Regions from separate parts of the Pseudoduganella sp. UC29_71 genome, predicted to be linked through region 1. Evidence: predicted binding sites of a transcription regulator. Region 1 holds the regulator's gene; the other holds the start of a gene.
What was found. The regulator sigma-54, encoded in region 1, starts transcription at its own class of promoters, with help from an activator protein. The targets are predictions, from matches to a motif close to TGGCANGNAANCTGCTTT.
Positions count from the first base shown of each region.

Region 2: ACFJI2_RS10260 (circularly permuted type 2 ATP-grasp protein) is a predicted target of sigma-54. The motif match lies at 1,681-1,698, and genes of this name have one in related genera.

Region 1 covers NZ_CP170549.1:6,608,255-6,612,631, reverse strand. The annotation lists gene rapZ (RNase adapter RapZ) at 1-86, shown strand, start outside; gene ACFJI2_RS29565 (enoyl-CoA hydratase/isomerase family protein) at 191-1,267, opposite strand; gene hpf (ribosome hibernation-promoting factor, HPF/YfiA family) at 1,361-1,717, opposite strand; gene ACFJI2_RS29555 (RNA polymerase factor sigma-54) at 1,787-3,277, opposite strand; gene lptB (LPS export ABC transporter ATP-binding protein) at 3,284-4,063, opposite strand; gene lptA (lipopolysaccharide transport periplasmic protein LptA) at 4,066-4,377, opposite strand, start outside.
Region 2 covers NZ_CP170549.1:2,354,208-2,358,584, forward strand. The annotation lists gene ACFJI2_RS10255 (alpha-E domain-containing protein) at 1-228, opposite strand, end outside; gene ACFJI2_RS10260 (circularly permuted type 2 ATP-grasp protein) at 222-1,649, opposite strand; gene ACFJI2_RS10265 (right-handed parallel beta-helix repeat-containing protein) at 1,823-3,295, opposite strand; gene ACFJI2_RS10270 (YdcF family protein) at 3,328-4,092, opposite strand; gene ACFJI2_RS10275 (ZIP family metal transporter) at 4,138-4,377, opposite strand, start outside.

The DNA.
Region 1 (4,377 bases):
ACCGCTCGGTGTATATGGCCGAGCGCCTGGCGCGGCATTTCCACCCGACCGAACAGGTTGTCCTGCGCCACCGCGAGCAGTCGTGATCGGCGGGTTACGGCGTTCGCCTAACCCGCCCTACGGTTCGACGGTTTCGACGGTTCGACGGTTCACGTAGGGCGGGTTAGCGCGGGACGCGCGTAACCCACCATCACAGGTGCCGCAGCGGATGCGCGTGCGCCGGCCACGGCGGCGCGAAGAACGCCGCCACCATCTCCGGCGTCACCTCCTCCAGCGTCCCTGGCGACCAATTCGGCGCATTGTCCTTATCGATCACCAGCGCGCGCACGCCTTCCAGCACTTCCCCATGTTCGAAATTGCGCCGCACCAGGTTGCGCTCCATGCGCAGGCAGTCCGCCACGTCCAGCGCGGCGCCGCGCCTCAACAGCTCCAGCGTCACGCACATCATCAGCGGCGAGCGCGTCTGCATGGCCTGCAGCGCCTTCTGCGCAAACACATTCTCGTCACCGGCCAGCGAGGCCATGATGTCCGCCACGCTGTCCAGCGCGAAATGGCGCTCGATGGTGGCGCGCTCGGTCTCCAGCACGCCGGGGCCGGCCCGGAACCGCGCGCTATAGGCTTCAATCGCGTCGCGCAGCTCGCCGCCCGGCACCGCCTCCAGCAAGTCGCGCAGCGCTTCCCAGGCATCGGTCGGCACGTAGTGGTCCGCCAGGCCGACGTAGAGCGCGTCCGCCGCGCCCACGGTCAGGCCGGTCAGGCCCAGGTAGCGCCCCAGGCTGCCGGGCGCGTGCGACAGGAAATGGCTCCCGCCCACGTCCGGGAACAGGCCGATGTTTACTTCCGGCATGGCCATCTTGGTGCGGTCCGTCACAATGCGCACGCCGCAGCCGGGGCCGCCCTGCGAGATGCCCATGCCGCCGCCCATCACCACGCCGTCCATTAATGCGATATACGGTTTAGCGTAATAGTGGATCAGGTGGTTGAGCGCGTATTCTTCGGTGAAGAAATCCTCCAGCAGCGCGCTGCCGCCCTGCGGCGTGGCCGTGCCCACTTCGTGGAAGAAGCGGATGTCGCCGCCGGCGCACAGTGCTTTTTCGCTGCTGCTGCGGATCACCACGGCGGCTACGGCGCTGTCGTTGCGCCAGGCCATCAGTGCGGCCGTCAGGCTGCGCACCATGCCGAGGGAGAGGGAATTGAGCGCCTTGGGGCGGTCGAGGGTGATGAAGCCGGTGCCGTTGGCAACCGTGGTCAGGACGTGCTCGCTCATGCTGGATGTCTCTATGATTGTTAGAGCTCCATTTTAGCGCGGGCGCAAAAAAGGGCGCCAGATGCGCCCTTTGTTGGAGTGCCGGTGACCGTATTATGCGGTGGCGGCGGGTTCGTAAGTGTCGGGGAGGTGTTTGATGGCCGCGTGGCCATGCTCCTGCACTTTCGACTTGTATTTCATGACTTGGCGGTCCAGTTTGTCGACCAGCGTATCGATGGCAGCGTACAGGTCTTGCGACAGGCTTTCCACGTACACGGTCTTGCCGGACATTCGCAGATTGATCTCCGCTTTCTGCCTTTTCTCTTTCTCGGTGAGGTTATCTACAGTCAGGATGACAGCAATATCAATAACTTGATCGAAGTGGCGTTTGACCCGTTCCAGCTTGTTCTGCACGTATTCACGGATGGCGGGGGTCACTTCGAGATGATGTCCACTGATGGTGAGATTCATACACACTCCTAAAGATAAGGGCTCGTACGCTGTCGAATGTTATTGGAGCGCAGGGGAACCCAAGTAAAACTACAAAGCTTTACGCAGACTTACCGGAGGGATTTTCAAGGCTTCGCGATATTTGGCAACAGTCCGTCGCGCAATTACCATGCCCTGTTCACCCAGCATGTCCGCAATCTTACTGTCGGATAAAGGATTTTTCGGGTCTTCAGCTCCTGTCAATTGCACAATCAGCGCCCGTATCGCCGTCGAGGATGCTTCTCCTCCTGCTTCGGTGGCGACGTGACTGCCAAAGAAATATTTCAACTCAAACATCCCATGCGGAGTCAGCATGTATTTCTGAGTTGTTACGCGAGAAATAGTGCTCTCGTGTAGTCCCAGTGTATCAGCAATTTCACGCAACACAAGGGGTCTCATGGCAACCGCGCCATGGCTGAAAAAGTTCTTTTGTCTTTCTACTATCGCTTGTGCGACGCGCAGTATCGTGTCGAAACGCTGGCGCATATTCTTGATCAGCCACTTCGCTTCCTGCAGCTGCGCACCCATCGCGGTTTCGCCTTTGCCCTGCTTGAGCATGTTGGCGTACAGCGCGTTCACGCGCAGGCGCGGCATCACGTCGTTGTTCAGCGTGACCTGCCAGCCATTGCGCGCCTTCTTCACGATCACGTCCGGCACCACGTAGTCGGACACGTCGGAAGCGAACTCGGCGCCCGGATGCGGATTGCACTGGCGGATCACCGCCTGCGCTTCGCGCAAGTCTTCGTCGTCGCAATCGAGGGCTTTTTTCAGCTTGTTGAACTCGCGCTGCGCGAACCAGGCCAGGTGCTTTTCCACGATGCAGACAGCCATGCGGCGCGTCACCAAGGGCACGCCGGGCATGCGCTTGATCTGCAGCGCCAGGCACTCGGAGGCGCTGCGCGCGCCCACGCCGATGGGGTCGAAACTTTGCAGCAGGGTCAGCGCCGTCTGCAGTTCTTCCAGCTCCACGTCCGCCTCTTGCGGCAGGCGCGCGTGGATTTCCTCCAGCGGCTCTTCCAGGTAGCCGTTCTCGTCCAGCGCGTCGATGATCAGTTCCATCAGCACGCGGTCGCGCGGCTCCTGCACGGTCACGCGCATCTGCTCCATCAGGTGTTCGCGCAAGGTGCAGTGGCTCGCTTCGAGCTGCGGGCGCGCATCGTCGTCGTCCGGCGCCTTGCTGCGGCCGGCGTCGCTCCAGTCGGTGTCGGCTTCGGCGCCGCTGGCGCTGTCGCCTTCGCCGGTGGCGCCCTCGAAGGGATCGCCCTCGGCGGCCGGGGCGCTGTCCTGCGCGGGCGCGCCGACCTCGGCCGGAGAAGCGTCCGCGCCGTTAGGCTGGGTCTGGTTGATGGCGCCGTCGCTCAGCAGGCGCAGCGAGCGGTCCAGCGGGTCGTCCAGCCGCTCCAGCAAGGGGTTCTCGCCCAGCAGCTGTTCCAGTTCCTGGTGCAGCTCCAGCGTGGACAACTGCAGCAACCGGATCGATTGCTGCAGCTGCGGCGTCAGCGCCAGGTGCTGAGAGGTGCGGAGTTGCAGTGACTGTTTCATGGCGTCTTACATGCGGAAGTGTTCGCCCAGGTAGACGCGCCGCACCGATTCGTCGGCGATGATGTCGTCCGGACGGCCGGACGCCAGCACGCTGCCCTGGTTGATGATATAGGCGCGGTCGCAGATGCCCAGCGTCTCGCGCACGTTGTGGTCGGTAATCAGCACGCCGATGCCGCGCTCCTTGAGGAAGCGCACGATGCGCTGGATCTCGATCACGGCGATCGGGTCCACGCCGGCGAACGGCTCGTCCAGCAGCACGAAGCGCGGATTGGTGGCCAGCGCGCGCGCGATCTCCACCCGGCGGCGCTCGCCGCCCGACAGCGACAGCGCCTGGTTCTCGCGCAGCTTCTCGATCTGCAGGTCGGCCAGCAGGCGGTCCAGGCGTTCGTCGATCTCGGCCTTGCTCAGCGTTTTGCCGTTGACCTTCTGGATCTCCAGCACGGCGCGGATGTTCTCCTCCACCGTCAGCTTGCGGAACACCGACGCTTCCTGCGGCAGGTAGGACAGGCCCAGCGTGGCGCGCTGGTGTATCGGCATGCTGGACACGTCCACGCCGGCGATATCGATGCTGCCCGCGTCGGACGGCACCAGGCCCACGATCATGTAGAAGGAGGTGGTCTTGCCGGCGCCGTTAGGCCCCAGCAGGCCCACCACTTCGCCGCATTCGACCTGCAGCGACACGTCGTGCACCACCTGGCGCTTGCCGTAGGTTTTCTGCAGGCCGCGCACCACCAGGGTGCTGGTGCAGCCGTCCATGTTCTGCGTTATCTGCGTTGCTTCGGCCATCGTCATTTCCCCGCTGGCGGTTGCTGCGCCGGCGCGTCCGGCGGCGGGCGCTTGGTGGACGGCTGGATCACCATGGTGCCGCGGCCGCCGCCCGGCTTGCTCTCGCCGGTCGCGCTGTTTTTCACGCTGAAGAATTCCTTGCGGCTGTCGTAATAGATGAACTCGCCCTGCACTTCGTCGCTGGGCTTGCTGCCTTCCAGGCGGCGCACCTTGGCCTTGTTGAACAGCTTGACCAGCTCGATCTTGCCGTCGTACTCGATGCGTTCGGCTTCGCCCTCGACCCACTGGTCGCCCTCGCCGTCGCGCTTCTGGCG
Region 2 (4,377 bases), 2.7 Mb from region 1:
CACCATGAAGTCGATGACCGAGCGGCCGTCCACCGTGCTGTACTTGCGGTCGTAGGCTTGCTGCAGCTCGGAGATGCCGAGCATGGCGCGCCAGCCCTGGGCGGCGTCCTGCTCGGACTGCGGGAGCATCGAGGTTTGCACGTTGACGTCCAGCATGCGGGCGGTATTTTCGGCGCGCTCGGTGTAGCGCGCCATCCAGAACAAATGGTCGGCGGTGCGGCTCAGCATGGTTGGTCCCTTTCCAGTATCCAGGTGTCTTTGGTGCCGCCGCCCTGCGAGGAGTTCACCACCAGCGAGCCTTCCTGCAGGGCCACGCGCGTCAGCCCGCCGGGCACCATGGAGATGGTTTTCCCGGACAGCACGAAGGGCCGCAGGTCGATATGGCGCGGCGCGACGCCGTTCTCGACGAAAGTAGGGCAGTTCGACAGCGCCAGCGTGGGCTGGGCAATGTAGCCGTCCGGCCTGGCGACCAGGCGGCGCCGGAAGTCCTCGATCTGTTCGCGCGTGGAGGCGGGGCCGACCAGCATGCCGTAGCCGCCGGCGCCGTGCACTTCTTTTACCACCAGGTCGGACAGGTGGGCCAGCGTGTACTGCAGGTCTTCCTTTTTCCGGCACTGGTAGGTCGGCACATTGTTCAGCACAGGTTCTTCGGACAGGTAGAAGCGGATCATGTCCGGCACGTAGGGGTAGATCGACTTGTCGTCGGCCACGCCGGTGCCGATGGCGTTGGCCAGCGTCACCCGCCCGGCGCGGTAGACCGACAGCAGGCCCGGCACGCCCAGCGAGGAATCGGGCCGGAAGGCCAGCGGGTCGAGGAAGTCGTCGTCCAGGCGGCGGTAGATCACGTCCACCCGCTTGGGGCCGTGCGTGGTGCGCATGTAGACCGAATTGTCGGCCACGAACAGGTCCTTGCCCTCCACCAGCTCCACGCCCATTTGCTGCGCCAGGAAGGCGTGCTCGAAGTAGGCGGAGTTATACATGCCGGGCGTCATGACCACGATGGTGGGGTCGTCCACGCCCATGGGCGCGACCGAGCGCAGGTTGTCGAGCAGCAGGTCGGGGTAGTGGTCCACTGGCGCGATCTTGTTGCGGGCGAACAGCTCGGGGAATAGCCGCATCATCATCTTGCGATCCTCCAGCATGTAGGAGACGCCGGACGGCACGCGCAGGTTGTCTTCCAGGACGTAGAACTCGCCCTTGCCCGCGCGCACGATGTCCACGCCGGCAATGTGGGCGTAGATGTCGGAGGCGACCGCAATGCCCTGCATCTCCGGCCGGTATTGGGCGTTGCGGTAGATCTGCTCGGCGGGAATGATGCCGGCCTTGATGATGTTCTGGCCGTGGTAGATGTCGTGGATGAACATGTTCAGCGCTTTGACGCGCTGGACCAGGCCGGTTTGCAGCTGGCTCCATTCGCCGGCCGGAATAATGCGGGGCACGATGTCGAAGGGGATCAGGCGCTCGGTGCCGGCGTCGTCACCGTAGACGGCGAAGGTGATGCCGACGCGGCGGAACATCAGGTCCGCCTCGGCGCGCTTGCGCTCCAGGGTTTCGGGTGGCTGCTGGGCCAGCCAGCGGCAGAACTCGCGGTAGTGTTCCCGCACGTCCGTTCCGCCGTCTGCATGCATTTCATTGAAGAAGGTAGGCATCTGCTCGTTCCGTGGCTGCGATGTTCTTGTAGTATCAAGAAGCGTGCCAGCATTGCAAGACAAAGATGCACTAGTTTAGTGCGGCGCGCCGGATAAAGCGCGCACCGCACGAGGCTGCCAGGCGCCGGAGGTGCCCGGCGTATCCGCAGCGCTTACTGAGCGTTTCAGGCAGATTAGCGTTTCAGGCAGATGGCAAAGTCTTCCACCGCGCCGTAGGCCGGCTGCGCCGGGCGGGCCGCACCGCACAGGTCGGTGGCTGGCGCGCCGGTGGGCGCTGCTGCTGCGCTGCTGCGGCGCGGTGCTGCGCCGGCCCACGCCAGGTCCAGTCCCAGCGCGTCGCGGAACAGGGCGCGCTGCGGGTGCGACCCCACGAACAAGCGGTTCAGGCTGGTGTCCAGGTTGTCGCCTGCGTGCAGGATGCCGCCGCGGTCGGCGCGCAGCCTGCCGTCGATGATGTTGCCATCGACCTGGGCGCTGCTTTCCGGGTAGCGCACCATGATGCCGGCCGTATCGATCAGCGTGTTGTGCAGGATTTTGCTGGTGGCAGCACGGTTCAGGTAGATGCCTTCATCCGAGCACGAGGCGATCAGGTTGGCCCGGATGGTGCTGCCGTCCTGCTCGGTGATGCAGCGCTGGTCGCGGCAGTAAGGCACGCCGGTGCCGCCGCCGCCCAGCGACAGGCCGACCCGCTGGCCGCTATAGCCGCGCAGCTTGTGCTCGCACAGCACCACGTTGCGCTCGAACAGGTTGCCCGAGCCAGCGCCCTTGGCGTAGGCGCCGTAGCTGATGCCGTCGCCGCCCATCTTGATGAAGTCGGTGATCAGGTTGCCGCGGATCGCCCAGCGGCTGCCGGCCACGAGGTCGATTGGCGTGACGGGCTGACTGGTCTGGCGCACAGCCGTATTGCTCAGCGTATTGCCTTCGATGAGGCCATCGTCCGGCGCGTTGCCGCCCTGGGCATTGATCTTGAAGTGCGAATCGAAATCGGTGATGGTGTTGTTGCGCGATACAAAGCCGCTGGCGCGGCCGGCGACGTGGAAGGCGTGTTCGCATGATCCGGGGTCGGTACAGGCGCCGCGTATGGTCAGGTTCTCAAATGTCCAGTGCGGGCCGCTGACCAGGAAGCCCTCATTGATGCTGAAGTCGATGATGGCCGTGCCGGACCGCTCGGCGCGCACGGTGATGGGGCGTTCCTTGCTGCCGGCTGCGCTGGCCGCGACGAAGGGCACGCCACGGAAGCTGTACGTGCCCGGCTGCAGCGTGATCACGTCGCCGGCGCGGGCGTTCGCCATGGCTTGCACCAGTGCGCCAGCCGTGGCGACCGGCACCGGGTTGCCGGCCGGCGCAGGCGCGGCGGCGGACTGGGCGCCTGCCTTCCACGCGGGCAGGGCGGGGGAGGCGGCAGCGCCGCCGTCCATGCCCGCCAGGGTGGACGCGACCTTGCGGCCCAGTCCTTCGACCATGCTGTTGTGGCCGGAGGCGCGGCGCGCCACGTAGGGGCCAACCTGGCGCGGCGCCATGCCGACTTCGTTCACGGCATAGAAGGCTGCAGCGGTACCGCCGCCCACGCACAACAGGGAGAGAAGGGCGAGCGGCAGCAACTTGCCGGAGGGTTTGCGGGACGATCTGGTTCTGGTGCGGGGCATGATATTCCGTTATGTTGATTATTCTTCGATGCTTATTCTTTGATGCGGTACCACGCCAGGCCTATCCATTCATAGACGGCGTAGTAGGACGATTCGAGCGCATCCGCGCGCGGCAGGAAGGAGCCGGCGGACATCGGCCCCCAGGCGCGGAACATGGTAGGCGCGGCGATCACCTGCAGGCCGGCGCGCTCGAACACGCGCCGCGCGCGCGGCATGTGCATGGCGTCCGTTACCAGCAGCACGCGCTGCACGCCGGCCGGCTGCAGCAGGCGCGCCGAAAACGCCGCGTTCTCCGCCGTGGTGGCGGAGTCCGGCTCGATCCACCGCACTTCGGTGCGGAAATCCTCGCGCAGCGCGCGCGCCATGGCCTCGGCCTTGGGCGGCACGCCGCGCTGCGGCTCGGCATTGCCGCCGGTGACCAGCAGCGGCAGGCCGGTGCTGTGCTGCAGGCGCGCGCCGTAGCGCAGGCGCGCCAGCGCGATGCCGTCCGGGCTATTGCCGCCGTACTCGGGCGCCTGTTCCATATTCCCTGCCGCCAGCACCACGATGGCTTGCGCCTCGCGCTCCGCGCCGGCAGCCAGCGGCGCCGTCATGTTCTCCAGCGGACGCACCAGCAGGCGCGCGCCGGCGCCCGTGCTGAGCACCACCAGCAAGGCCAGCGCGCCGCCCGCCAGGGCCGTGCCCGCGCGCGGCCAGCGGCGGCGCAGCAGCCAGCCGGCCAGCATGGCCAGGAACAGGCTCATGGGGGGCAGCAGGACGATGTGGGCAAGCTGGGACAGGGTGAAGGGGGCAGGCATCTTGACATTGGAGCAATTACGCTGCCGAAAGTCAAGGATTGCTGCTCAGGCCAAGGCGGTGTCGAGCGCCATCATGACGATAAACCCGGCCACCAGCGCGCAGGAGGCGCCGGTGCGCGGGCCGTGGCGGTGCGCGGCGGGCACCACCTCGTGGCAGATGACGAACAGCATGGCGCCGGCGGCGGCGGCCAGTCCCCAGGGCAGCAGCGCGGCCGAATACGCGATCAGCAGGGCGCCGGCCACCGCGGCGCAAGGTTCGGGCAGCCCGGACAGCATGCCCATGGC